4 regions of the Paenibacillus sp. P2(2022) genome follow, and region 2 is predicted to be linked to each of the others. Evidence: riboswitches for the same ligand, from Rfam matches in the RefSeq annotation. Region 2 holds a riboswitch; each other region holds the start of a gene.
The links. Region 2 has a riboswitch for cyclic di-AMP ahead of MMB75_RS17565 (TrkH family potassium uptake protein). Riboswitches for the same ligand answer to the same signal wherever they lie in the genome.
Positions count from the first base shown of each region.

Region 1: linked by a shared signal. The riboswitch ahead of MMB75_RS23095 (3D domain-containing protein) and the one ahead of MMB75_RS17565 (TrkH family potassium uptake protein) in region 2 are both predicted to bind cyclic di-AMP.
Region 3: linked by a shared signal. The riboswitch ahead of MMB75_RS07695 (hypothetical protein) and the one ahead of MMB75_RS17565 (TrkH family potassium uptake protein) in region 2 are both predicted to bind cyclic di-AMP.
Region 4: linked by a shared signal. The riboswitch ahead of MMB75_RS25150 (C40 family peptidase) and the one ahead of MMB75_RS17565 (TrkH family potassium uptake protein) in region 2 are both predicted to bind cyclic di-AMP.

Region 1 covers NZ_JAKWFI010000011.1:9,674-17,027, forward strand. Annotated here, with positions in the region: gene rsmI (16S rRNA (cytidine(1402)-2'-O)-methyltransferase) at 1-409, shown strand, start outside; gene MMB75_RS23080 (AbrB/MazE/SpoVT family DNA-binding domain-containing protein) at 534-788, opposite strand; gene MMB75_RS23085 (HD domain-containing protein) at 1,120-2,403, shown strand; gene MMB75_RS23090 (TatD family hydrolase) at 2,446-3,216, shown strand; cyclic di-AMP (ydaO/yuaA leader) riboswitch at 3,417-3,696, shown strand; gene MMB75_RS23095 (3D domain-containing protein) at 3,968-5,116, shown strand; gene rnmV (ribonuclease M5) at 5,264-5,809, shown strand; gene rsmA (16S rRNA (adenine(1518)-N(6)/adenine(1519)-N(6))-dimethyltransferase RsmA) at 5,817-6,701, shown strand; gene yabG (sporulation peptidase YabG) at 6,757-7,354, shown strand, end outside.
Region 2 covers NZ_JAKWFI010000005.1:126,765-134,118, reverse strand. Annotated here, with positions in the region: gene MMB75_RS17575 (LysR family transcriptional regulator) at 1-164, shown strand, start outside; gene MMB75_RS17570 (potassium channel family protein) at 170-847, opposite strand; gene MMB75_RS17565 (TrkH family potassium uptake protein) at 866-2,206, opposite strand; cyclic di-AMP (ydaO/yuaA leader) riboswitch at 2,607-2,759, opposite strand; gene MMB75_RS17560 (CPBP family intramembrane glutamic endopeptidase) at 3,021-4,751, shown strand; gene uvrC (excinuclease ABC subunit UvrC) at 4,720-6,825, opposite strand; gene trxA (thioredoxin) at 6,985-7,302, opposite strand.
Region 3 covers NZ_JAKWFI010000002.1:114,383-121,736, reverse strand. Annotated here, with positions in the region: gene kdpC (potassium-transporting ATPase subunit KdpC) at 1-34, opposite strand, end outside; gene kdpB (potassium-transporting ATPase subunit KdpB) at 54-2,084, opposite strand; gene kdpA (potassium-transporting ATPase subunit KdpA) at 2,137-3,813, opposite strand; gene MMB75_RS26215 (potassium-transporting ATPase subunit F) at 3,959-4,036, opposite strand; gene MMB75_RS07695 (hypothetical protein) at 4,220-4,615, opposite strand; cyclic di-AMP (ydaO/yuaA leader) riboswitch at 4,729-4,900, opposite strand; gene MMB75_RS07690 (glutathione peroxidase) at 5,364-5,849, shown strand; tRNA gene MMB75_RS07685 (tRNA-Leu) at 5,999-6,081, opposite strand; gene MMB75_RS07680 (urease accessory protein UreF) at 6,345-7,082, shown strand.
Region 4 covers NZ_JAKWFI010000017.1:12,423-19,776, forward strand. Annotated here, with positions in the region: gene MMB75_RS25115 (PAS domain S-box protein) at 1-355, shown strand, start outside; gene rluF (23S rRNA pseudouridine(2604) synthase RluF) at 406-1,107, shown strand; gene motB (flagellar motor protein MotB) at 1,244-2,071, opposite strand; gene motA (flagellar motor stator protein MotA) at 2,064-2,858, opposite strand; gene MMB75_RS25135 (hypothetical protein) at 3,046-3,339, shown strand; gene MMB75_RS25140 (4a-hydroxytetrahydrobiopterin dehydratase) at 3,457-3,756, shown strand; gene MMB75_RS25145 (GNAT family N-acetyltransferase) at 3,835-4,341, opposite strand; gene MMB75_RS25150 (C40 family peptidase) at 4,644-5,144, opposite strand; cyclic di-AMP (ydaO/yuaA leader) riboswitch at 5,150-5,287, opposite strand; gene MMB75_RS25155 (hypothetical protein) at 5,564-6,391, opposite strand; gene MMB75_RS25160 (M1 family metallopeptidase) at 6,403-7,354, opposite strand, start outside.

The DNA.
Region 1 (7,354 bases), on a different contig from region 2:
AGAGAAGTTGTTACAATCATTTCAGGTATCCCATGGCACGATTCTTTTTTATGAGTCGCCCCACCGTATTGTAAAGACATTGACAGTAATAAAGGAAACATTAGGATCACGCAACGTAGTACTTGCCCGTGAACTGACCAAGCTGCATGAGGAATGGGTGCGTGGAACAGTGGAGCAATGTCTTGCAAAACTAGAGGAGAACCCACCGATTGGTGAATATTGTCTGGTCGTTGAGGGGAAAAACGAAGAGGAAGAGGAACAGGAGCGTCAGGCATGGTGGCAGGACTTATCTTTGGAGTCTCACGTCGCGCATTACGAGTCAGAGGGGCTTACGCGCAAGGATGCCATGAAGCGTACAGCCACAGACCGTTCAATTTCCAAGAGGGATGTATACAACGCACTTTTATGAGTACGTGTGTAAACAAAAAAGGGCCTTCCAACGGTTGGGTTCAAACCGTGGAAGGCAACAAGGAGTATATATGAAAAAGGTTAGAATTAACAATCTCTGATAAGTCTATTATATACTAAAATTCTCAGTTTGTCACAGGTGTTGGGATTTCGGAAATGCAATCTTGGCAAACAATTTTCCCTTTGAAGTAAATTACGTTCTCAGCATTGCCGCAGAAGATACAAGCAGGCTCGTATTTTTTAAGCATGATGCGCTCACCATCAACGTAAATTTCCAAAGCGTCTTTCTCTCCGATTCCCAGGGTACGGCGCAATTCGATTGGAATAACAACACGTCCGAGCTCGTCAACTTTTCTTACAATACCAGTGGATTTCATCATAATAAATCAGGCTCCTCTCGCCGTTTAAAATAATATAAGTGTCATCATTCGACAAAATTTTCTCTTTTCTGATATTTACTATACCAACGATTCCCAAAACAGTCAACCTTAAAAAAGTAGTAACAGCCTAATTATGCAAAAGTATTTAGAACAAAGAGCTTTATTCATGTGAATTACCTTATTTTACGGATGATTTGTCTTGTGTGTCGATTTGGAAATGTCGAAAAGTGATAATTCGACATATTACGACAAACAATGTCGAATAAGGGAGGACGTTTAGGATTTTATTGTATTTTAATCCATTATTCCGAATATTAAAGGAGCTGATATCTTGCACCAGCCACTCAGTGAAGAAAAAGTTTTTAAGGACCCGGTACATAATTACATCCATGTTCAGGATACTGCGATATGGCGATTGATCAATACGCCGGAGTTCCAACGTTTACGACGCATTAGGCAGTTAGGCACATCTTATCTGACGTTTCATGGAGCGGAGCATAGCCGGTTTTCACATTCACTGGGCGTATACGAGATTACGAGACGCATCATTTCCCAATTTGAACGTGGAGACTTTCCCGACTGGCCAAAGGAAGAAAGACTGGTTGCTCTGTGTGCTGCTTTGTTGCACGATGTGGGGCACGGTCCATTTTCTCATTCCATTGAAGAAGCCTTTCATATGAACCATGAGGATTGGACATGCCGCATTGTACTGGGCGACACGAAGATTAACGCTGTGCTACGGCAAGTGGATGAGATGCTGCCCCACAAAGTCGCGGCGGTTATAGCCAAAACGTATGATAAGCCGATTGTTGTCAACCTGGTAACAAGTCCGCTCGATGCTGACCGTATGGATTATTTGTTGCGGGATGCTCATTCGACAGGTGTTAACTACGGAACGATTGATTTGGATCGTATTTTACGTTTGTTGCGTCCTCATAATGGGAGAATTGTCGTAAAAGAGTCGGGTATGCATGCTGTAGAGGATTATCTAATGTCACGCTATCAGATGTACTGGCAAATTTATTTCCATCCTGTAACACGCAGCTCGGAAATCCTGTTACGTAAAATTTTCAAGAGAGCAAAGGAATTGTTCAAAAACGGATATGAGTTTGGTTTTCTGCTTGATCCGCTGCCCGATCTGTTAAAAGGAGAACTAACAGTGGAGCAGTATTTGATGCTCGATGAGTCTTTGATTCAGACGGTATTTAGCCAATGGAAACGGGAAAAGGACGAAATTTTAAGTGATTTGAGCAGCCGTTTTATGGATCGTAGATTGTATAAATATGTAGAGATTGAAAATATGGATACAGATACCGTTGACCATATTCGAGAGGCTTTGAAAGAGGCTGGATTGCATCCTGAATATGATCTTGAAATTGATTTTCCAACAGATCTTCCTTATGATGTGTTTCGGCAGGGCGGCTCAACGGACAACCAGATTTTACTGCTTGGACGTCAGGGCGAGGTGCGGGAAATATCCGAAGTTTCAGAAATTGTGCGCTCAATAAGTGGCATTCACCGAGGAAAATATCACATGTATTTTCCCCAAAATAAATTGAACGGGGTAAAAGACAGGCTTCCTGCCGAAATAAGGAATTATTTTGTCAAACAATAGACAAATATATAGAAATGTAAGTAAAAAAAGGAGATGAAAACCTTGGATTTATTCGACACTCATACTCACCTGGATGCCCCACAATTTGACGAAGACCGTGAAGAAGTTATAGCACGTGCTGTCGAATCAGGAGTAACACGGATGATCAATATCGGATTTAATCGTGAGACCATTCCATCCACCATGAAGCTGGCTGAGACGTATGATTTTATTTATGCGGCCGTTGGATGGCATCCGCAGGATGCTATTACAATGCAGGAGGGGGATTTAGAATGGATTGCATCGTTATGCAGTCATAAAAAGGTTGTAGCGATCGGAGAGATCGGTCTGGATTACTATTGGGATACATCACCAAAGGATGTACAGCAGCGGGTGCTTCGAAACCAAATTGGTCTGGCACGTGAGCTCAACATGCCAATTGTTATCCATAACCGGGATGCGCATGAAGATATTGTGAGAATTTTACGTGAGGAAAAGGCGAGCGAGATTGGCGGAGTCATGCACTCCTTTTCTGGGAGCTGGGAGACCGCTAAAATGGTGCTGGATATGGGCTTTCACCTTTCCTTTGGCGGGCCCATAACGTTCAAAAATGCCAAGCAGCCAAAAGAGGTACTGGCCCAGGTTCCGCTGGATCGTCTGCTGATTGAAACGGACGCACCATACTTGACGCCTCATCCGTTTCGCGGGAAGCGAAATGAGTCGGCCCATGTGAGATTGGTGGCAGAGGCAGCCGCCCAAATTAAGGGAATTACGGTGGAGGAATTGGTATCCATTACGACCCAAAATGCTTTGGAACGATTTGACATTCAGTGAAAAAGCGAAGAAATCAATCAAAATAAAGAGATAGACGGAGCTAATTATGATTTTGTTGCAGGAAACTCAAGAATATTACAATTTTTTAACCGAATATTTTAAAAAATGTACTTGAAACCTGCTTTACAACATGCATGGAAACAGGATATCATCTTTTCAGTGAATTGTTGTTGAGTGTAAACATCAACAAATCATTTCATGAACCAGTCTCGCTGAGTCCCTTTTGCAGGGAACGGGGGAACCGATATGGCTTACAGTACGTCCGGCGTATGTGCAAGAGAGAATGTCTCTTCAGCAGCCGGCTCAACCGAAATTCATTTCCCGAATGGGATGAACAGGTAGAGAAGCCGTATTTCGATTTCTTTCTGGGTCTTCGGGGTGAATGTGAAGGCGACCGCCATGAGCGGTTGACCTAAGCTAGGGCGACTCTCTACGTCCGAACCCGACAGCTAACCCCGTAAGCGTAACAAGAGAGAAGCCATCTCGTGCATGAGTTTTCCCGCATATTCACACATGTCGGAAGCCACGAAAGAGCTCTCTAGTCTCTTTCTTTGGCTTTTTTTGTTGTGAATAAAAGAAAATCTGTCATCATACTGTGGTTAAACAGGGGAGGACAGCATGCCGCGAAGACGGGTACATGGTGCAGGACAGTCGCAGTACGGGCTTGTCTTGTAGAAAATCTGTTATAGTCACGTCAACGATCAACTATGTCTTACTCCAGACGGCGGGCTATGTAAGGAGGACGGAGGAAATGGGCATTTTCCGAAAAGAGGAGACCCATGAGTCACGCTCATCCAGCATGTCTTACGTATTACGTTGGAAGCAAGAGAATGTGCGCCAGGCTGCTTTGGTTGCTATTTTTCTAATCGCACTAACGATTATGATTTCAATTCTGATGTACACGCAATCTAAAAAACAAGTCTTTTTTGTCATCGATGGTAAGGCATCTGCGGTAGAAACCCGGGAATCCAAGCTCCAAGATTTGCTCAATGAGCATTCTATTTCACTTCAGCCGCATGATACAATTTCCATGCCGCTAAATGGGGCAGTACAGGATGGGGATCGCGTAGTCATTAAACGTGCCAATCAGGTTAAAGTATCCTCAGGCAATAAGACGAAAAAGCTGTACACAACAGAAAATACAGTAGAGGGTGCCATTCGCACTTCGGGCTATAAATTATCATCAACGGATAAAGTTTACCCTGCGTTGGATGCCTCTGTTTCAGCTAACATGGACATAAAAATCGTCCGTGTGAAGAAACAGCAGGTCGAACAGAAAAAACAAGTGCCTTATCAGGTCATCAAAACGGCAGATCCAAGTCTCTATAAAGGCGATAATCGAGTCATTCAAAGTGGCAAATCGGGTGTGGTAGTCCAGCATGTTCAAAAGGTATACCATGATGGAAAATTGGTATCCAAACAGCTGGTCAACAAGGAAGTCGCACAGAATCGTGTGGATAAGGTAATTGCGGTAGGAACGAAGAAGAAACCGGTCGTTCTAGCTGCTTCCATCGGCCCTAAAGATGCGGTTAAGGCTACAAAGGTTAGTTCGGGCAGTGCTGTCCGTAAAGCAGGTATTAATTTTAATTATAGAAAAGTTTTACAAAATGTCTCCATGACGGCGTATTCCGCACAGGAGCCAGGTATCGGTACACGTACCGCCTCCGGCACGCGTGTCACGGAAGGACGCACCATCGCTGTCGATCCGAGTGTAATCCCAATCGGGTGGTGGGTGTATATTGAAGGGGTGGGCTTCCGCCGTGCGGAGGATACCGGTGGCGCGATTAAAGGCCACAAAATCGATGTGTATTATGAGAGTTTAAGCCGGGCCAACCAATTTGGTCGTAAGCACGGTAAAACCGTATATGTTATCGGACCTGTAAAGCCGGAAATCAACTAAAACAGGTTGTGTATGTTGAGGACAATGCGATAGTATTAACAACATAGTTATGCCATGCTAAGAAGAGGATACCCTCTTCTTATTTTGTTTTCAAAAGCAGGGAAAGATAAATATATGTTGCTGTGTAGCAGTGGAGGGGAAACGAAGATGATCAAGGAAGTGATCGTGGTGGAAGGCCGGGATGATACGGTAGCCATTCGCCGTGCTGTCGAAGCAGATACGATAGAAACTGGCGGTTCAGCCATTAATAAAATGACGCTGCGGAAAATTGCATTGGCGCAGGAACGGCGGGGGGTCATTATTTTAACTGATCCCGATCATGCAGGGGAGCGTATCCGTAAAATCATCGCCTCCAAGGTACCCGGCTGCAAGCAGGCTTTTATACCTGAGGCAGAGGCGACGCGCAAAGGGGATATTGGCGTAGAGAATGCCTCCCCGGAAGCCATCAGACACGCTCTTGCGCGGGTACATACGACAGTGGAAGGTGCCGAACCGCTGATTGAATGGGCGGACCTGATTGACGCTGGACTTATTACCCATCCCAATGCTGCTGCACGCCGTATGGCCTTGGGGAATGTACTGGGTATTGGCTATTGTAACGGAAAGCAGCTACATAAGCGGCTCTCTGTATTTCAGATCAGCCGTGAGGAATTTGCCAGTGCGCTGGCACAAATCGAAAGTGAAGGATTGTGATATCCGTATGACAGGGATTCAAGATATAGCAACACCGCGGCGTACGAAGGAAATTATTCAAAAGCACGGTTTTTCGTTCAAAAAGAGCTTGGGACAAAACTTTTTGATTGATCAAAATATTCTGAGCAAGATCGTAAATGCTGCCGGTTTGGATGATACAAAGGGTGCGCTTGAGATCGGTCCGGGGATTGGAGCTTTGACTGAAAAATTGGCGCAATCGGCTAAGGCAGTTACCGCTGTCGAGATTGATCAGCGGCTGCTGCCCATTCTTGAAGAAGTGCTGGCCCCTTACGATCACGTAAAGGTTCGTCATGGAGACGTATTGAAGCTGGACTTGCGTGAGGTGTTCGCAGTCGATTTTGCAGACGTGAGCAAAGTGAGTGTCGTCGCTAATCTGCCGTATTACGTCACTACACCGATTCTGATGCGTCTACTGGAGGACAAGCTTCCTTTGGAGAATATCGTCGTTATGATTCAAAAGGAGGTGGCTGAGCGCATGGCTGCGTCTCCTGGTACGAAGGATTACGGCAGCTTAAGCATAGCCGTGCAATATTACAGCGAGCCTGAGTTAGTCTGTACGGTGCCGAATACAGTATTTATTCCTCAGCCGAATGTTGATTCGGCAGTTATTCGGCTGCGTGTACGAGAAGTTCCTCCGGTGGAAGTGGTGGACGAGAGGCATTTCTTTGAAGTGGTTCATGCCGCCTTTGCCCAACGTCGTAAAACCATTTCAAATAACCTAAAAAGCCGCTTCTTCACTAAAGAGAACAGGGACACGCTGGAGCCGCTGTTGCAACAAGCTGGTATTGAGCCTTCCCGTCGAGGGGAAACGCTGAGTATCGAGGAATTTGCGCGTCTCAGCGCCGTGCTGTTAGAGGCTGGAATATCCTAAATTGGAACCAAACTGTGCATTCACCCATACGATATAGGAGGGGTGATACAGTGTGATGAGTTTAGGAGACTTGGTCGTTCGGAAATCGTACGGCGGTGATGTCACGTTTCGCGTTGAGGACATCCAGCGGGATAAAGCGATCATTAAGGGGACGGAATTTCGGCTACTGGCTGATTCCCCGGTGAACGATTTGGTCAGAGTGCCGGCAGACCAGGTTAGCGGTAAGACTCAACAGGCCCACATTAAGGCCGGGGAGTCTCTTAATCTTTTGCAACGGGCACGCCAGCAGCAAGCTGCCCGTAGCCAGGCGGCTCTGATTGGAGAGTGGAGTGATCCGGTGGAGTCAACGTATTTTGAAATGCCAGGAAAGGTTCTTCATCTGGATGGAGACCCTGGCTATTTAAGGAAATGTCTCAGTCTATATGAACAGCTCCGTGTTCCCGCAGAGGGACATCACGTTCACGAATCGGCAATGGCGGATACGTTATACCGACTGCTTCCCCGCATTCGTCCTGATATTGTAGTCATCACTGGACATGATGGTGTGCTAAAGCAACCGCAGCCTTATGATTTGTACAGCTTGAAAAGCTACAAGAATTCGCAAAATTTTGTGGCAGCGATTCAGGTAGCGAGACAATATGAGCGTCATCTGG
Region 2 (7,354 bases):
AACTGCTGCGAGATAATGGACTTACTGCATTGTACTTGCCTGATTTGAAGGAGACACGCCGAACGACCTCCCTCATCTACTCAGAAACGGCCGATCTCGGCCCAACAGCACGACGCTGGATTAGCGAGACACGCGCATCGTTTGCAGGCTACCGTATGGTATAGAGGATTTAACCCTCTTCATTGACATTAACGACCTCATCCTCAAAGCGGCCGATATTATCATTGGAGCCGATAATGACCATAATATCGTCTGCTTTCAGCCGATCCATAGCTGTCGGTGCGATCAAGATACCATTCGCCGTATGAAGCGCCACGATGCTGCAACCAAAGCGGGTGCGCGCATTTAATTCTGCCAACGTTTTGCCATTCAGACATGCAGGCACATTAAGTTCTACAATGCTGTATTCCTTGGACAGCTCCAAATAATCGAGCAGATTAGGCGTGACCAGCTGATGCGCTACTCGAATACCCATATCCCGTTCCGGATAAATGACTCGGTCCACCCCAAGCTTCTCTAACGCACGCCCATGCAGCACAGATATGGCTTTGGCTACGACTTTTCTCACACCCAGCTCCTTCAGCAAAATGGCGGTCAGGATGCTTACCTGAATATCATCACCAATCGCAACAATGCCGCAATCGAAATTACGTATGCCGAGTGACCGCAACGCATCCTCATCTGTAGCGTCCGCCACGACAGTATGTGTCAGAATCTCACTCATACTGTCCACAACATCCTCATTCCGATCAATGCCCAGCACCTCGCACCCCATATCCACCAATTGCAAAGCCAGGCTTGAGCCAAACCGTCCCAAGCCAATGACTACAAACTGCTGCGTTTTCATATCTACTCGAAAACTCCCTTACCCTATAATTATTTTACCTTCTGGATGACGATACAATTCCTTACCCTTTTTCGGTCCCAGTGCATAAGCTAGCGTGAGTGGACCCAGCCTGCCTGCAAACATCGTCAGAGTAATCACCAGCTTGCCTACAACTGTCAAATCAGGTGTAAGCCCCATGGACAGTCCTACCGTACCAAAGGCAGACACCGTCTCGAACAAGATCATCAGAAAATGATGATCTTCGGTTGCGGACAGAATCATCGTCACCCCAATCACGAACAGCAACCCCAGCAAGGTAATAGTCAAAGCCTTATAAATGCGTGCCTGCGCAAGTCGGTACCGGAACAGCACAATGTCTTCCCGTCCCCGCAGCATCGAAAACACCGCTCCAATGAGCAGAGCAAATGTAGTGGTCTTAATCCCGCCTCCAGTGGAGCCAGGCGAAGCCCCAATAAACATGAGTATGATGATAAAAAACTGCGTAGCCTGCCGCAAGCCTGCAATGTCCAGCGTGTTGGCACCTGCGGTGCGAGGGGTAACGGACTGGAATAAAGAACCCAGCAGTTTACCACCCCAATCAAGCGAGCCAAGCGTCTTCGGATTCGTAAACTCAAATACAAAAATGACAAGCGTCCCGACGACAATCAGAGCAGCTGTCATGCTGAGTACCACCTTGGTATGCAAGGACAGTCTCTTACGCTTGCGATAATCTGCCAGGTCAGACATCACTACAAAACCAATACCACCCGAAATAATGAGAAACATGGCTGTAAAATTAACAATCGGATCATATACATAACCTGTCAGGCTACGAAATTCACCGAACAAATCAAAACCAGCGTTATTAAACATGGAAATGGCATGCCAGATTCCAAAATAAATCGCCCTGCCGACAGGCATATCAAATGACCAGCGAATCGAAAAAATAGCTGCACATACGCCCTCAATCATCAGCGAGTACCATAGCACCTTGCGGATCAATCCGACAATTCCTTCGACAGAGGTCTGATTCATCGCTTCTTGCAAAATAAGGCGCTCCCGCAAGGAAATCCGACGCTTGAACACCAGCGCGATCAAGGTAGCCATAGTCATAAAGCCAAGTCCGCCAATCTGAATCAGCGCAACGATGACAATTTGACCAAAGGTTGTAAAAAAGAGCCCTGTATCCTTAACGACAAGCCCAGTTACACAGGTCGCGGAAGCGGCAGTAAACAAAGCGTCTATAAACGCAAGTGGTTTTCCTGTTGTATTAGAAATGGGCAGCATTAACAATAAACTACCTATTAGAATGATAATGGCAAAGCCTGCAACGAATATTTGCGGTGGAGAAAGCCGAAGCCAGCTTGCATTGGGATTCATTTATTCATCACTTCTCCTCCTTGGTGAACTATGAGCATGGAGATCGCTCAGCTCATAAAATCACCAATTCTTTTCAGTTTCTTTTATAAATCAGAAAAGTATCCGCAAAGCGGGATACTTTTGCCTTTCAATACTCACTACACTTTATACGTAACTACCTCATGGAACGTTTGATGACTTTAAGGCGGGCAGCAGCGAAGCGGTCCATTTGAATCTGGAGAAGCGATAGCGCTCGCCTTTGACTCTGAATTTTACCCGTATCAAGGTCTAGAAAATCAAAAAAAATTCAGTGGCAACAGCGATTGGAAGATCAAATGGAACGCGCAGCGTCCTTAACTCAGCAAACTTTTATTCACACTTATACACACAAAAAAAGACACCGGAAAACCGAGTGCCTGACTTGGTTCCTGCCCACAGCCTACGAGGTTAGCTGACGGATTCGGGCAGCACAGTATGCCCTATTTACACTTCCGATCCATCAGGATCGGCTGTAAAATTCACCCCAGTAACATGGTTCCCCCGTTTTCTCACAGAAATTCGGCTTAAATGTATGTCATTACCCATATATTTCATAGGCATTGCCTCAAGATTATAATCCTTCTCTATCCAGATCACAAAACCGATTTCGCCGAAAAAACGTGAAATTGGCTTTAATTTGCGATTGGGCATCGCTTAATCACAGCTTATCTAATTTTATTAAAACTTTAAAGTGCTTTCACTCTGTTTTCATGAATATCGCTGGTCTGTTGGCGGGAACCTGTGCAGTATGATATCTTTAATGGATGTTCTTATTTACAGATTAAGGAGGAAACTCATGAATCCTATCGGGAAACCGGTCGTGCTCACGGCCAACTTCAAAAAATTAGGCTTGCTGGGCGGGGTTGGCCTGATTTGCTTTTTTATCTTTCAATTGCTTATTCCCTCGCTTAGCAATCCAAGTCCGGAATCATTGATGAATGCAAAGGTCATCAGCAAACAAGAAGCGATCGTACACGCCTTGGACTTTGCCCGTTCCGAGCTGGGCTATACGGAATCACAGCCAGAGAAGCCTGTCGTGACCTATCAGGCTGAAACAGATTTGTACGGTTATTTATCCAGAGAAAAACTGCTTCAAGCGTACGATCGTACATGGAAAAAAAATTATCCTTATGAAACCTTTCGGGTTGATTTGCCTGACTCCTCAGCGAAGGGCAAGCTGCAAATTCATGTGGATTTATCCACCGGGAAGGTCGTTAGCTTTAAACGGATCACCTCCAGCACCAATTACACACAGGCTGATGTTTCTACAGATGAACAAGCACGAAGCAAGCTTGTACGTATAGCTGAGGGCGACATGACGCTTGAAGCCAAGGAACAGGCTGCAGCAAAATGGATCAAACGCTTTGGCTTTAAGCCATCGGAATTGAAGCTTGCGACCACTGAGGGGGAAGGTGGATTAAAATATACCGTGGACGAAAAGAAAATCGGCGCCTCGGTCCTTACGCTGGCTTTTACCTTTGAAGATGGGGATGTTCGCTCATTTACCCAAAGCTTTTCAGCCCCTTCGTCTTATACCGACTATGTTAAAAATCAAACATACTGGGCGAATTGGATGACTTATGCGGGTTATGCCCTATTTAGCTTTGTCCTGGGTGTACTTGCCATTGTGTATGCGTCACTCACCCGACGACATACTTCATTTGTACGCGGTATTGTTCTGTCCATTGTTTATTTTATTGCTAGTATAGCTGGGACCATGAACATGCTGCCTTTATTACAAGCTGAAGCAGGCAGTAAGGGCATGCTTATATTTCTTATGGTATTCCAGGTCGGTGTTACCTTCTTCATGGCTGTAGCCCTCTACTTCTCCTTGGTTGGTGGTGACGGCCTTATGCGTCAGGTTGGACTCAATGCATGGCCACGGGCCAAAGAGCCGGGCTACGGGCTGTATGTGCTTCGCAGTATGTATGTCGGTTACTTGTGGGCCTTCATTTTACTCGGCGTACAATCCATTTTGTTCTTTGTATTGGAGCGTACATTTAATACATTCTCCACTACAGACGCCACGCAATCCCCTTACAATATGGCTTATCCATGGCTACTACCGATTATGGCCTGGATGGCAGGTATTGGAGAAGAGACTGTTTACCGTCTATTTGGTATTCCGATGGTAAAAAAAATAGTCAAAAATACGTTTGTTGCTTGTCTGATCACTACGCTTATTTGGGCACTGGGACATACGCTTTATCCAATCTATCCGGTGATTTCAAGACCTATTGAGCTGACTTTTCTTGGTTTGCTGTTTAGCTTCGTGTTCCTGCGTTACGGCTTTATCGCTGCCATGTTCAGCCACGTTATTTTTGACAGCATATTAATGGGGCTTAGTGTGATAAGTTTGGGAGACACCGTGAATGTGAGCGCCGGTTTATTCTGGATCTTACTTCCGGCTATTGTAGGCTACATCATTTACTGGTTTAGTCCTAAAAAACCTAATCGAATCATGTTTGAATCCGTGAAAAAAGAGGAGCCGTATTCTACGACTCCTCCTCCCGAAGGGCAGCTATAATCTGACGAGCAAGTTTATCCCCAATAGAGAGAGGCCGGAAGTCTTCGACGCTGGCCTCTCTTATTTTTTTGAGCGACCCAAAATGCTTAAGCAGCAACTTACGCCGTTTCTCTCCAATGCCCGGAATGGAGTCCAACTGGGAAGTTACCATAGATTTGCCGCGCTGCTCACGGTGAAACGTAATCGCAAAACGGTGAACCTCATCCTGAATCCGTTGCAGCAGATAAAATTCCTCGCTGTTGCGTGCAAGTGTTACGGCCTCAAATGTATCCCCCATCAGTAGTTGGGAAGTTCTGTGTTTGGCATCTTTCACCAAACCACACACAGGAATAAACAAGCCCAACTCATTTTCCAATACATCGGTTGCCGCTTTTATTTGTCCACGACCACCATCAACAATGATCAAATCGGGACGCTCGAGATTTTCCTTCAGTACACGTTCATATCGGCGCCGAATAACCTCACGCATCGTTTCATAATCATCTGGTCCCTGCACAGAACGGATCTTGTATTTTCGATACTCTTTTTTGGCAGGCTTACCGTCAATAAAGACGATCATGGCCGACACTGGATCGGAACCCTGAATGTTGGAATTATCGAACGCCTCTACCCGATGCAGACTATCCAGCCCAATGGCACGTCCCAGATTGCTTGCAGCTTTGGAGGTCCGTTCCTCATCCCGCTCGATCAGTTTAAACTTTTCATCCAAAGCAACACGTGCATTTTCCGTCGCCATCCCCGTCATTTGCTTTTTCAGCCCACGCTGCGGCACAAGTACCTTTACATCCAGCCATTCAGCCAAAGCGAGAGCTGCCGCCGTTGGGTCCTCCAATCCACCGGATAGTTGAGTTTCAGTTTCTGTTTCCTCGGCTGCTTGGTCACCAACTGGGTCTTGAATCGTTCCTTCTGCATATAACGCTCGTGCTTCGGCTACCCGCAGTGGGTCAGCAGAACGGTCTGACTCCGTTTGCACTGCTTCCTCATCTGTAATGCTGGCAGTCTCAGCTGTAATGCTGGCAGTCTCAGCTGTGATCGCACTGTAAAGTTCAGTTTCTGCTGCAATCGGTTGATCGACATCAGCCGATTTTGCCTTTATCAGCTTAGGAGAATCCGGTAATAATATTTCCTGCGGTACTGCCGGGTTGTCACTGTAATATTGCGTCACATAGGACATAAAATCACTGTAAGCTTCACCGTAGAAAGGAAAAGTCGACATATGGCGCTCGATCATTTTACCCTTGCGGACATATAAAATCTGTACACACATCCAGCCCTTATCTACCGAAAAGCCGAATACATCTCGGTCCTTCGCATCAGATGTGGTGATTTTCTGCTTTTCCATCATCGCGTCGATGCTTATAATCTGATCGCGCAGCTCCTTGGCACGCTCAAAGTACAATTCCTCTGCGGCCTCCTGCATTTTACGCTGGAGGTCCTTTTTAATTTCCTCATGTCCCCCGCTCAAAAAGGAACCGATCTCCTGACTGATCTGATCATATGTTTCCTTCTCGACCTCTTTTACACAAGGTCCCAAGCATTGATGCATGTGATAATACAGACACACTTCTTTTGGCATCACACCGCACTTGCGTAACGGATACATACGATCCAGCAGCTTTTTCGTCTGATGTGCCGCGTAGGAATTGGGGTACGGTCCAAAATATTTCGCTTTATCTTTCAGAACGCGACGGGTTACCTCCAGCTTGGGGTGTGCCTCGTTCGTAATTTTCAAGTACGGAAAGGTTTTATCATCCTTCAACAGCACGTTATAACGCGGTTGGTGCTTTTTAATAAGGTTGCACTCCAGAATGAGCGCCTCCATATTGCTGCCTGTAACGATATATTCAAAATCACGAATATCAGCAACCAGTCGCTGCGTCTTGCCGTTATGGCTACCTGTAAAATAGGAACGGACCCGGTTTTTCAACACTTTGGCCTTGCCGACATAAATGATGGTGCCTTCGCTGTTCTTCATCAGGTAACAGCCTGATGCATCCGGCAGCAATGCTAATTTGTGCCGTATGTTCTCCAGCGCCTTCTCCTGGTTCTGCAAGTCCTCCGCATAGGATTTCATTCGCCCGGTTCCTCCTTCCATTCTTAATGACTGCTCAGCTTACTACTTATATTATATAGGAATAATGCACAAAAACGCCCCCGGTATATATAACCGGAGGCATTGACTGTTCATGGCGCTCCACCAAGCCCCCGCAGGAGCATGGGTCACATTCCATGATTATTGGTGTTTAGTAAGCATGCTTTTCAATGCTTCTTTGGAGTTCAAACCTACCACTTTATCAACAGGCTGTCCGTCTTTGAAGACGATTAGGGTAGGAATACTCATCACGCCGAAACGAGAAGCAGACTCTGGATTTTCATCCACGTTCACCTTCGCGATTTTGACACTATCGCCAACTTCTGTAGACAGATCCTCCAGAATTGGAGCGATCATTTTGCAAGGACCGCACCATGGCGCCCAAAAATCAACCAAAACGGTTCCTGTGCCTTCGACTTCTGCGTTGAAGGATTGATCGGACACGTTAACAATTGCCATTGTATGTTCCTCCTTTATAGAAAAGTCAAGATTATTATAACCTGTAATGTCT
Region 3 (7,354 bases), on a different contig from region 2:
TGCGTCCAGACAACATCCGATAAAAACCACTCATGTCGCTCACCCTTTCTGCACTAAATCCACAAATGTACCAGCAAATCAATGGCCTTAATCCCGACAAACGGTACCACCATACCGCCCAGACCATAAATCAGTAAATTCCGTCCCAATAGCCGATCCGAGCTCATTGGCTTATACTTTACACCCTTCATTGCCAGCGGAATCAGAAGTGGAATAATGACTGCATTAAAAATAAGCGCCGATAAAATAGCCGATAACGGGGAGCCCAGCCTCATGACGTTCAATGCACCCATTTGCGGAATAGCCAGCATGAACATCGCCGGGATAATGGCAAAATATTTAGCCACATCGTTCGCAATACTGAACGTTGTCAATGCCCCACGTGTCATAAGCAGCTGCTTACCGATGGCGACCACCTCAATAATTTTGGACGGATCAGAATCCAGGTCCACCATATTAGCAGCTTCCTTGGCCGCGACTGTGCCGCTATTCATGGCAAGACCGACATCTGCCTGCGCCAGCGCAGGCGCATCATTGGTACCATCTCCGGTCATAGCCACCAGCTTACCCTGTTCCTGCTCACGGCGGATAACCGCGATTTTGTCCTCCGGCTTGCTCTCAGCTACAAAGTCGTCCACTCCCGCTTCCCGTGCAATGGTAGCTGCTGTCAGCGGATTATCACCTGTACACATAATCGTGCGGATGCCCATTTCCCGGAGCTGATCAAAGCGCTCCTTCATGCCCGGCTTCACCGTATCCTTCAAATAAATAATGCCGTATATCCGATCATCCAGCGCCACTGCCAGCGGTGTCCCCCCTTCTGCGGCTACCTGATTCGCTTTTTCCTCCAAATCGGTCGGAACACTGCCTTTTTGCGATACAACCCACTGCCGGACAGAGTCCACGGCGCCTTTGCGTACTTTTCGTCCATCGACGAGATCCAGACCACTCATCCGGGTTTCTGCCTTGAACTCGATAAAGGTTCCACCTGCTGCCAAGGATTCATCCAGCGTGTATTCCTGCTTACGCATCAATTCCAGTACCGAGCGTCCCTCAGGCGTCTCATCCTTTAGTGAACTCATCGCTGCCCATTTCGCTAGCTCTGCCTTTTCTATACCATCTACAACCACGAATTCACTCGCCATCCGGTTACCGAAGGTGATGGTACCCGTTTTATCTAGAATCATCGTATTGATGTCCCCGGATGCTTCTACCGCCTTGCCTGACATGGCCAGCACGTTAAACTGGGTAACTCGGTCCATACCAGCAATCCCAATGGCCGACAAAAGCCCGCCAATCGTGGTCGGAATCAGACAGACCAGCAACGAAATCAGCACGGGGACAGGCAAATCAATCTTAAAATGACGGGCTATCGGGGCCAGTGTCACCACCACAATGAGAAAAATAATCGTTAAGCTAATCAGCAATGTATTCAGCGCAATTTCATTTGGTGTTTTTTGCCGCTGTGCACCTTCCACGAGCGAAATCATTTTATCAATAAACGTTTCACCCGGCTCAGTCGTAATCCGCACCTTAATGCGGTCACTGACTACCCGCGTCCCGCCGGTTACCGAGCAAAAATCACCGCCCGATTCCTTAATGACCGGAGCTGATTCTCCCGTAATTGCAGATTCATCCACCGAGGCCAGGCCTTCAATAACCTCACCATCGCTTGGAATCATTTCGCCCTGAGAGACGATTACCAGGTCACCTTTACGCAATGCTGTTGAGCTGACCACCTGAATCTCATTCCCGACGAGCTTATTAGCTTGTGAGTCCTGCTTGGATTTTTTCAAGGAAGCTGCTTGTGCTTTCCCCCGTCCCTCCGCGAGCGCTTCAGCAAAGTTAGCAAAAAGCAGCGTGAACAACAAAATAATAAATACAGCCAAGTTAAAGCCCATTTCCTTGCCGGTTCCAAAATAACCGGGAAGCAGCAGCATGAGCAGTACGACCAATGTGCCGATCTCCACGACGAACATGACAGGATTTTTCATCATGATCATCGGATTTAATTTGATAAAGCTATCCTTGACCGCCTGCTTCAAGATGCTTCTATCCAGCATGCGTTTGCGTTGTTCCTTCATGATCAAGCACCCCGTTCATCCATTCTCATTTTCCTTCTATGCTCATTCTTCATCACATGGTCAAAAATTCAGCTACAGGACCCAGTACGATCACCGGCAAAAAGGTTAACGCACCAATCAACAGGACCACTCCGATTAGGATGGCTCCAAACAGCTTGTTGTCCGTGCGCAGTGTACCCATCGTCACCGGGGTCGGCGCTTTGGCATTCAACGAAGCCGCCACAGCCAGCAATGCAATCATGGATACATATCGTCCAAAGAACATAACCGCTCCTGTTGTAACGTTCCAAAACACGTTGTTATCCGAAAGACCTTCAAATCCCGAGCCGTTATTTGCCGCAGATGATGCATATTCATAGAGCACCTGAGTCAACCCGTGATATCCGGGGTTAGAGACCGCATCATATCCCCAATGACTCATAAACGCAAGCGCAGTGGGAGCAAGAATAAGAAACGGATGTACCAAAATAGCAATTGCAATCAGTTTCATTTCCTTGCCTTCAATTTTCCTACCCATAAATTCCGGGGTTCTTCCGACCATCAGTCCGCATATAAACACTCCCAGAATCGCATACATCAGCATATTCATCAGCCCGACGCCCTTGCCGCCAAAAATGACGTTTAGCATCATTTCTCCCAAAGCAGCCATACCACCTAGCGGGGTCAATGTATCATGCATATTATTGACCGAACCTGTCGTTGCCGCCGTTGTGACCGCAGTGAATAATGCCGATTGGCCAATACCGAAACGAACTTCTTTCCCTTCCATGCTTCCCTGAGATGCATCCATACCCAGTGCCTGGATTAACGGATTACCTGTTTTCTCCGACACATACGTTATGGATAGAAAAATAAGGAACAAGACCATCATCGAGCTGAAAATAATCCAGCCCTGCTTGCGATTACGGGCAAACAATCCAAATGTATACGGCAGCGAAGCCGGCATTACCCACATTGCCAAAATTTCCAGTACGTTCGTCCAAGGATTTGGATTTTCAAAAGGATGTGCAGAATTAGCTCCCGCAAAACCGCCCCCGTTCGTGCCCAAATGCTTGATGGATTCCAATGAGGCAATGGGTCCCATAGCAATCTGCTGCTGTGTACCACTTAAAGTCGTAATATCCGCCGTGGGTTGTAGCGTCTGTGGTACTTTTAATCCCACCAGCACCAGCGTAAGTACAAAGGCAAGCGGCAGGAAAATCCGTATGTTGGCTTTAATAAAATCTTGAAAAAAATTACCCAGCCCTTCACCGCGCCGCGTCAATCCCCTCATAAAAGCCGCAGCAACCGAAAACCCCGAAGCAGCCGAAGTAAACATCATCATCGTGACGAACGCCATCTGCGTCAGATACGTAAGCCCGCTTTCTCCGCTGTAATGTTGGAGATTCGTATTGGTCATAAAGCTGATTACTGTATTAAATGCCAATGATGCTTCCATATTACTGTTCCCAACCGGATTGCCCGGAAGTATAGCCTGCAAGCGCAATAGCAGGTAGCTGATCCCCACAAGCACCACATTGGTTGCAATGAAACTCATAGCGTACGTGGTCCAATGCATGCTGTCCTGTTTCTTCAAGCCTACAGCCTTATAAATCAGCTTTTCCGTTCCACCAAAAATCCGATCCGTCCGATTCGGTTCATTCGAGAATACGTGATACATATAGGTGCCCATCGGCTTTACCAAGAGCAACAATATGATGATCACAATCCCAATTTGCAGTAGCTCCATCCTCTATTCCTCCTTAAAATGCTCCTGCATTTGGAACAACAGACCTGATTCAGACCATCCATTGAGTGCACACGTTTGCGAAAATCTGCATCTCTGATGCTGCATTCTTGATCTGCTGTTCCCGCCTGCTCGATCCTATAGTTGACTAGAATTTTTCAGGATTCAGGAGTGCGTAGATTAAATACACCAACACAATAGCCGTAAGTCCTAGCACAACGATCATCCTCTTCGCCCTCCTTTTGAGGTCTGCGCATCACACCAGCGTACAAACAGCAGTATCACTCCATAACTCACAGCCATCACGAGCAGCATGTATAAATCCATCATGTTCATACCCTCCGTATCGCTTTTCAGATTGCCCTTTTGATTCCATCATAAAATCATAAACCAGCTATGTTATAAGTGCTTATCCGTTCAGCAGGAAACCCACCTCTCCGTTCAATGTGTAGATCACATGGTCCGCTCCCAATCCCCGATAAATTCCTTGTGGATTACAGCCGTGCGTAATAACATAGATCAATTCTGATGTTAGTGGCCGACATATTTGCAGGAAACGGCAAGTTAGATTCAAGCTGTTTTCAAACAAATACACACTACCAATTTCTTTTTTAGGAAAATTCCATTTTCCCGCTTGCATCGTATTGATGCGCACAATGTGCTCCACACCCATTTTTTTGAGCTGTCGTTCCTCCTGGGTGCTATTTGTGAGAACTGCAAACGCCAATTTTTTGAACATAAGCAATTTCACAAAACTTCTGCCCGCTTCATTCGGTGCAGTGACAATAATTAACCGACCTTCCATCAGTAGCTCCTCTCCCGGTATAAAAAGACAACAAAAAGAAGCCGAAGGAAAAAGGCTTCCTCCGGCTTCATACATTCCATGATAAAATAAACCATGGCTGCACACGGCGGTTTGTTGCCTCTCCCTGTACGCTTACGAGGTTAGCTGTCGGATTCGGACGTGAGAGTCGCCCTATTTACGGCACTTGGCCGGAAAATTCACCCCATGAGACACACGGCTTGCAAAGCCGTATATACTCGTTGGTTCCCCCGCTTTTGCAACTGCAAAATTCAGCGCTTTAGACAATTCGTTGTTGCTTCATTGTTGTTAATTTGAAATTACGTCTTGAATCATACACCCGTGCAAGGAAGACTGTAAAGCTCAACGGCAAGGCTATAAATCACCCTTTAGAGCATAGAAGATTAAGGATAACGCTTACAACCAACCTATGCTTCTCGTATCTCTCTAAAACTCTGTATTTCACCTCTTTTTGAAAATGAAAGGCATGTCAATATTGGCGTAGGGTATGGTACGGTTGCCCTTTATTTATAAAAAAGAAAGAAAATGCGCTATATGTACTAGATAATTATCGAATGAACCCTCTTTTATAAGAAGAAACACCTCAATTTGCTCCATTTGAAGTGCGATTTACCGTTTTGAACAAAAGACGATTTTACAATGCACAATGTCTGTAGACTCTTCTGGACTTGCAACCCCTTGTTGAATTGTTCACAATTTAATTGTAGAATATTGAATTAGGAGGGATATCATGAGCGTATATAAATATGATGCACAGACCCTACAAGGGGCACAAATTCCGTTATCCACATACGAAGGGAAAGTTCTTCTTATCGTGAATACTGCCAGCAAATGTGGGTTAACCCCCCAGTACAAGGCGCTACAAGAGCTATATGACCAGTATCATGAACAGGGGCTCGAAATTTTGGGATTTCCCAGCAACCAGTTCGCCAAACAAGAGCCGGGTTCCAGCGAGGAGATCTCCGAGTTTTGCCAACTCAATTACGGAGTGACTTTTCCCATGTTCGCCAAGACAGATGTTAACGGTGATCAGGCACATCCTCTATTTCGCTACCTGACCCACACTGCTCCAGGCGTATTAGGCTCCAAAGCGATCAAATGGAATTTTACTAAATTCTTAATTACACGAGAAGGTAACGTATTTAAGCGTTATGCGCCGCAAACCACTCCAGACAAGCTTGTAGGAGATATTAAGAAGCTTTTGCAGAAAAACTGACAATCTTTATGCATTACAGTTAACGAGCGGTCCGTTGTCCATACGACCGCTTCTGTGACGGGAGGATATGACGAAAAGTATTTAACAAAAAAAGCATCCCTTCACGTAAAACGTGTCAGGATGCTTTTTCAACTGGGTATTGCATATAATGCGGTCGAGAGGACTCGAACCTCCACGGGCGTACGCCCACTACCCCCTCAAGATAGCGTGTCTGCCATTCCACCACGACCGCATGTCATAATGTATTGAGGCAACAGATTTATTATACTCTCTCAGCAACAATTTGTAAACAAGAATATTATAATTATTTTTAATGTAACTTTATATAACATATATAAGCAATAAAATTATTTAATTTGACATAATTGAGTTCAAAGTGTAAATATATATTACATAAATATTTGAATTATTATTATAAAAATAAGATTCAAGTCAAATAACATCACACAAATATTCACTTCAAGGAGGCGAACCGTCCTGCATAAAGGTAACCGGTTGCTAAACTACGCATTATTGTTGGACCCTTCCTTACCTATTGGTGGTTTCACCCGTTTCTACGGATTGGAGGAGCGTTTCCGCGCCGGACACCTGAACAGTCTTCAGGATCTGAAACATTACATGCGAGACGATTGGTATCCTCAAATCACAACCCTTGACGGCATGGCCATTAAAAGTCTGTATGCAGCCATCCAGCAGAATGACGGTTGGCGGATCGCCCTTATTGATAAAATGTTGCACACCCAACATCCTTCCTCGCAGCATGTAAAAGAGTCGCGACTTTCTGGCCAGCGACTGCTCAAGCTCACCAAGGCTCTTTATCCTTGGCTCGCATTTGACCAACTGGAAGACACACTCACTCAATACAATGCAATTGGCACACTCGCTACTGTCCACACTTGGATTAACTCCCTCCTCGGAAGCGATATAGAACAGACCATTCACGGCTATTTTGCCACAGCGGTATCCTTCTGTATCGAAGATGCCTTTAGACTGCTCAATCCTCCTTATGAGGAAAAAAATCCTCTTATCGATCATATGACCAGCGAGTTGCTTACCACCTGGAAGAAGATTAACAAACCTACGCCAAGCTCATATCAGCGCCATCTTTTCCACAGCCATCGGACCAGCTCCTATATCACTCAGCCACCCTATATGAGCCATAGCAGCCAATTGAATGCATCCAGACCCTTTTCCTCCTCCGTCCTATTTAAACACCTTCCAGCATCCCTCTGATGCGTCGTTTACCAATCTAGCAGTCACAATAAAAATACTCTGCCCTTTTCTCAAGCGGCAGAGTATTTTTATTCATGTATCCCAAATTCACACCAATAACAGACCATAGTCGGATTATTTTCACTTTTTGCACTTAATTAAGTAATTATTTTAACGAAATACCGTATTTAAGATTGTATAAACACGTATAAAAGTGTATCATAGTTTTAGATGGTTAATTCTAACATGTTTACTGATGATTATTATATCACACCAATTATTCCGTAAGAATC
Region 4 (7,354 bases), on a different contig from region 2:
TACGGACGAGCCTGCCTTGGTATATGCTGAAGAAAATCAGTTAAAACAGGTATTCATTAATTTACTTAAAAATAGCATGGAGGCTATGAGTAAAGGCGGCATCATCACAATTCATTTGTTCTTAGAGGGAGAAAGCGTTAAAATCTTCATACGGGACCAGGGAACGGGTATTCCCGCAGAAATGCTATCCAAGCTGGGAGAACCTTTTTTCACAAATAAAGAAACAGGTACAGGACTAGGGCTTATGGTCAGCCAGCGTATTATACAGAGCCATAAAGGCACACTGGATATTGAAAGCATAGAGGGAGAGGGAACAACCGCCCTCGTGCAGCTTCCGATTGCCAAGCCCGAGTAACGGGCTGGGGGCAGGAGGAAGTGTGTTCGTAGAAATGGAGGGTACACAGGTTGCGCATTAACAAATTTATCAGCGAAACTGGCTTTTGCTCGCGCCGGGAGGCGGACAAGCTGGTAGAGAGCGGCCGCGTGACGATTAACGGCGAAGTGGCCGTGCTGGGCAGTCAAGCGGAAGAAGGCGATGATGTTCGTGTGAACGGCAAGCCACTGCGCGATAAGTCCGATCACGTCTATATTGCATTGAACAAGCCAGTCGGCATTACTAGCACGACAGAGAGTCACATTAGAGGCAATATTGTCGATTTTGTGGGGCACCCGCAACGGATATTCCCAATTGGACGCTTGGATAAGGATTCGGAAGGTCTCATTTTATTGACCAATGATGGGGACATTGTGAATAAGATTTTACGGGCAGAAGGCAAGCATGAGAAAGAATATATGGTAACAGTGGATCGTCCAGTCACACCATCCTTTGTGCAGGGGATGTCCAGCGGTGTGAAGATACTCGGTCATCGGACGCTGCCCTGTGAGATAACACGTGTATCTGAGTATGTATTCCGTATTATTCTGACAGAAGGGAAAAATCGTCAGATCCGACGTATGTGTGCTGCCTTCGGTTATGAAGTTAAAAAACTGCAGCGCCTGCGAATCATGAATATTCGATTGGGGTCCCTTCAGAAAGGCGCCTGGCGCGATTTAACAGAGGCTGAAAAGCTGGAACTGGGCCAGATGCTTGATTATACGCTTAGCTAAGGCCAGAGGCCTTCTTATAGCCTTCAGCGCTGGGTTCTCCTATATGGCAGGGCTAGACAACAGGAATCACTAAATCAAAAGGCACCAGCTGCATAAGAAATGCGGCGGTGCCTTTGTTCATATAACATATTCATGATCAACCTTCATTCGAGCTTGAGGTAGGACTAATAACTTGTGTACCGTTCTGATATTTGCGAAGAACGGAAATTTCGACACGACGGTTTTTGGCGCGTCCTTCTCCAGTCTGATTGCTTGCCAATGGTCGATACTCGCCATATCCGATGGATACAAACTTGGTAGGATCGAGCTGCGGATTGAGCAGCAAAATACGCAAGAAATTGAGCGAGCGCTTGGCACTCAAATCAAAGTTGGACGGGAACTGACTATTGGAAATAGGTACATTGTCGGTATGACCGGATACGATAACATCATAACCAGGAAACTGCTGGAGCATGCTGGAAATGGATTTGGCTAGCTTTCTCGCTTCCGGCTTTACTTCGGCCTGCCCGGATGAAAACAGGGCATTATCACTAATGGTGATCATCAGCTGAGATTGGTTCAGCTTGGTGTTCAGTAGAGTGGACAGGCCGTTATTTTGAATATACTGATCCATTTGTTTTTTAAGCTTCTTTAAATCTTCTTCTTCCCGCTGGGCGAGTTGCTTCTGCAGATCAGAGGTAGAAGTGGCTTTTGATTTTAAAGGTTGCGATACCTCTTCTTTATTTTTGCCCATATCCATGGATTGTGACGACGGATTCGCGGCCGAGTGATCCAGCACGCCAGTACCGCCACTAAAAGCTGAACTCAAGGATTGAGCCATAGTTTCAAATTTTTTGGCATCGAGCGAGCTCATACCGAATAAGACAATGAAAAGAGCCAACAGAAGGGTCATTAAGTCGGAATATGGCAACAGCCAGCTTTCGTCAGCATGCTCTTCATGCGGTTCATGTCTCTTTTTACTCACTGGAATCGCCATCCTTCTGGGTCATCGAAGCCCGTTCGGTTGGAGTTAGGAAGATTGCTAGCTTTTGGCTGATGGCAATCGTCGAGATACCGGATTGAATCGAAAGCAGACCTTCGACCATCATTAACTTAAGTTCCACTTCTTTTTTGGATAGCCGTTTCAGCTTGTTGGACATTGGATGCCATAGGACATAACCTGTAAAAATACCGAGCAACGTTGCAATAAAGGCGGCCGCAATGGCATGGGACAGTTTTTCCATGTCACTAAGGTCGGCTAGAGCGGCAATCAGACCTACAACCGCACCGAGTACCCCGAGTGTTGGAGCATACATACCGGCTTGGGAGAAAATTAGTGCGCCTGCGCGGTGTCTATCTTCGGTAGCGTTAATGTCTTCCATCAGAACATCGCGTACGAACTCCTGATCATTACCATCGATAATCATACGCATACCGCCGCGCATAAAGGGATCGTCGATCTCTTCGACCTTGGATTCCAGCGCGAGCAGACCTTCACGACGGGTAATGGATGCCCATTCAGTAAATGTACCGATAAGCTCCTTGCGATCCAGCAATTTCTGCTGGGTGAAAATAATTTTAAACAGCTTTGGCACCCGTTTCATGTCATCCATCGGAAACGCCATGAATATACTTGCTGCTGTTCCGACGAAAATAATCATGTAAGCAGCGGGATTATTGACCAGATTGACGACTGGCGCGCCCTTCAGGATCATCCCGACGACCAGTGACAAAAGCCCGAGCACAAGTCCAATAATGGTTGTAATTTGCATGATACACCTCATCCATGAGAATAGATTTTGAATCCTTTCATGCCGCATGGGTCGTCCTTGCCCCAAGCGCGTCATTATGAGACGGATTATAGTATTTATCGACAAAACTCTCTTTTTTGTTAAGGGCGAATTTCCGGTATAATAAAGTGATTATGTATTGAATCGCTGAACCACTGGAGGAAATAGCATGGGAGTAAAGCATGGGCGCGAGTATGAACAAATTTTGAACGATTTGACAGAGGCTGTGGGACGCATTCCAGATAGCTATGAATTTTTTGAAATGGAAGCAGAAGATTGGGACAGGCTGGACCCAGCGGGGCGCCAGGAAGTCAATGAGGCTTTGGCAGAAGACTTATTTTATGCACTGGGCACAGAACCTATAATCACTGTAGGCAGCGGTGTTGTGATTTATGAGCCGGAGCAGCACCGGATCTATGTACTCATCGGGGATGAGGAGCTGACGTCGGTCCCATTGATTTGATGGCCGTCTTATGGATTTATCAACGGGGCCGTGGTAATATGTACACCAATATATCGTAGTTTTGGCCGCATCTAAGCGGCTGAAAGGCTTCCGTATAAACGGGGAGGAGTTCGTAACATGCCTTTTACACAAGAAGAGATTGAAGCACATCTGGAGAAGCTGGAGGGCTGGGAACTGGAGGAAGGACGTTGGATCGTTCGGAAATATAATTTTTCCAGTTTTATGAAAGGAATTGCCTTCGTGGATGAAGTTGCCGCTATATCTGAGGCATTTAATCACCATCCATTTATTACGATTGATTACAAGACCGTGACTCTGCGTTTGACCTCCTGGGACGATGGCGGTATTATGGCCGTAGATATTAAGGAAGCCCAACAATATAATGAAGCTTTCGAAAAAATGCGCAGCAGTCATTGAGTTTGTAATGATCTGTCGTATATATGAAGAGCGCCTTCGCTATACAACATCGCGGTTGTATAGTGAAGGCGCTCTTATTTATAGAACCCGATTCTGTTGTTCAGGACGATATACCATACAATGGAACGGTTTTCTGCCATCTGGAGTCTGGCGTTCATAGGTATCCGTCAGCTCAAATCCAGCTGCCTTGTAGGCTCGGATAGCCCGCTGATTCCAAGTGAGAACCTCTAGGTCAATTTCATTCTGCGGATGCCGCCGTCTGGCTTCCTCGGCAATGGCCCGGACAAAATCGGAGCCTGTGCCATGTCCGCATCTTTCGGGATGCATTCCAAGACCCAGCCGGGTCACACCGACCATAGGGAAATATTGAGCAAATCCCGTCAGCTCATTCTCTTCGTCCAGGACCGCAACATATTGCTCTTGGCGAAGCGTGGGACTTCCAAATTCGACTTCAAGTGCCTTCATTTGTTCCCAGGGAAGCCAGCCGTATATGTTGTAGGGGGGATCATAGCGCCACTCACAGATTTCAGCCGCTTGATGCTCGTCCATCGGTACGATCCGGTAGTTGGATATTGAGGCCGGCACTTTTCCATTCCTCCTTATGCAGGTACTTCAATCATTAACCACAGATTGTAGACAAGTTGTAGGAGAATGGCAAGCGTGTTTATTTCGTACCTAAGTCGGGTATACATTCAATAAGAAGGATTTACTGCTCATATGCTCCCCCAGCGGTGACGGTAAAACCGACGATGTTCGCTAAAATTGAAACCTTTTGAGGTGTCAGTTCGTCAGTAATGATAATCATTGCGATGTAGTGGACATAAAAAACCGCAATTCGATTCCGGCCAGAATCAAATTGCGGCTAGGGTTAGCTTGCTGTGCGGTAGTTATTCTACGTTGTCGTCATCAGGAATATCTGAAGCTACAGAATGGTAAGCGTCTGTGCTCATAATTCTTTTTGCACCGACATAACGGTTAGCGTAATAATTTTCGTTCAGTGAGCTAACTACTACACCACGTGAAGTCGAGGAGTGGGCGAATTTCCCTTCACCTACGAAGATACCTACATGGGAAACGCCTCTTCCTGTGGTGTTGAAGAACACCAGGTCGCCTGGTCTCATTTCATCGCGGGATACAGAAGAACCCATTTTGAATTGTGATCCAGATTGATGCGGCAGTTTAATTCCCAGTTTGTTGAATACATACATTGTGAAGCCGGAGCAATCGAATCCCTCGAGTGTAGTGCCTCCGCTTCTGTAGTTCGTTCCTTTGGCATCTTGGATGACCTGGTCCATCTTAGAGTCTGCAAATGCACTGCTGCCACCGAATGTAAAAGATGTAAAGGCAATGGCGAGACCCATGGCTGCGATCGTTAGCTTCTTCTTCAAAAAAAATATACCCCTTCCAATGCCTGCGAGGTTAGCTTAAGGATTCGGTAGAAGGTTCCCCTATGACCACTCTGTTGCGAGATCAATTCACCCAAACTGGTTCCCCCGCTTCCTAGGTGCCAGGAATTAGGCTTAACTTAAGATGTGCACCTTGGAGAGCAGTATTCACGACAACGATGTTTTTAAGATAAAGGTTACAATAAAGATTACAAAGTTGTTACTATCAGTTCACTGCGATTATTGTAACAAAGACAGCAGGCTTTGGCAAATGTTTCATCGCAAAAAGTTACAAAAAAAATCTGTCCCTAACGCTCTAGGAACAGATTCTGTTAACAGTATTCAGTTATGTGCCGTTTGCACGGGAAAGAAAAAAGTTTTTTCGACAGCTGAAAATGCAGGAGAGAGGATATTGTGAGGGGTTAGCCTCTGCTGGAGATATCGATGTGCCATAGCCGATACTGTGAACTGATATGCCACAGCCTGACCAGACTGGTAACAAAATGATACGATTGCTGGAGAATCAGTGCCAACATACCCGTCCAAATCATCGCCACGGTGCCAAATAGACCGAAAACTAGCAACACACAAGTACCGAGCAACAGGGATACACCAACAGCCGGAAGAAGCTGGCGAAAGAAGGCGAGCAGGGAGGATAGTATGGTGTGACCACTGACAGTGCCCAACTGCATATACAGGATGCACTGCCGAATGACCCAACCGTAAGCTATCCACCCCATGGCATAGGGCAACAAATGTAGCAGGTAAGAGGAAGATTGCAACGTTCCTACTACAATAGGATAGAGTCTCGGTACCACCCAAAAGGCGGGAAGCAGCAGCAAACCCAACTCGATGATGTAATACAATAGCGATGACATACCGTGGCGTTTCATCCCCTTGAAGAAGGACAGGCTTTGCGGTTCAGACGCATCGGTATGCAGGCTTTGATATATGCCAGCTCTAATGAAGGGAGTGATTAGTATGCGCAATACGGTCGCCCCTAGTAATATCCACAAGTACATATGTACTTCCCGGCTGTCCATCAAGGCGATCTGGCCCTCCATCCAAAACAAGGTCTTTCCCAGTTCGTTTTGGCTCTGATCAGGATAACGTAGCAGCAGCGGGATAACGGCAGACTGTACCAGCCTATAGAGAAATACTCCCCACAGCAGACGATACAGAAATAAAATGATAACGATATAAAAGCGTATGCGTACCAGCGCCCAGCCTTCTTTTATAACAGTCCGCATCTATAGACACCTCACCATGACAGACTTCCAAGCAGTGTCTCCAACAGCTTGGTTACACTTACACTCCAACGGGTTTGTTGTTTTTCATCCAATTCAGCCTTCAGGCTATTATTAATATGCTTGTTCTCCAGTGCAATAGTGTATAGAGGATCTACAGTCACATAGGACACGGGGGAAGCGCTTTTGAGTCGGAAAGTTGTACTTTTGCCCGCACCATCCCATGCCTTGAATATCGTTGTGCCATCCTTGAAGGTAAATTGAACAGGGATTTTGGGATAATCTGCTCCTTTTTTGCTGAGCGTCACGACTGCTTCGTATCCATTCTCCAGCTTGTGGTTCATGATGCGATCGACTGAAAAATCCGCCATCTGGCCGTCATATACATATTGTTCAAAATAGTGGCTCCATGATCGTCCGGTCACTCTCTCCACGACATGTTGAAAATCCTGTGAGGTCGGATGCTTGAATCGATAAGTCTGGACGTAGGTCCGCATAATCCGGTCCATTTTTTTCATACCCACCTGACGCTCAATACCTCGTAGTACTAATTTACCTCGTGAATAGGCATTTTGCGCATACTCAGCCGCCGATCCGTACTTCCAGGATTCGCGGTTTAGCGGCTGTGGGGAAGCTACCTGTCCCGATTGTAATGGCAAGTTGGGGGTAAGCCCATATTCTTGTTCCATGAGCCGTTCCTCTGCATAGGAGGTGAAGCCTTCATCCAGCCAAGGCTCCTCAAATTCATTGTTGGCTACCATTCCGTAGAAATATTGATGCCCAATTTCATGAACCAGCGTCCGTTCCAGATTATAGCCAGGATTCAGTTGGTCCGCAGCTGCGGCCGTGATGAGTGTCGGATATTCCATGCCGCCGGCTCCACTGCCTGTTTTGGGTGGAACGACGATGGATAGAGTGGAATATGGATAAGGCCCGTACCATTTGCTGTAGTACGAAAGGGCAGCC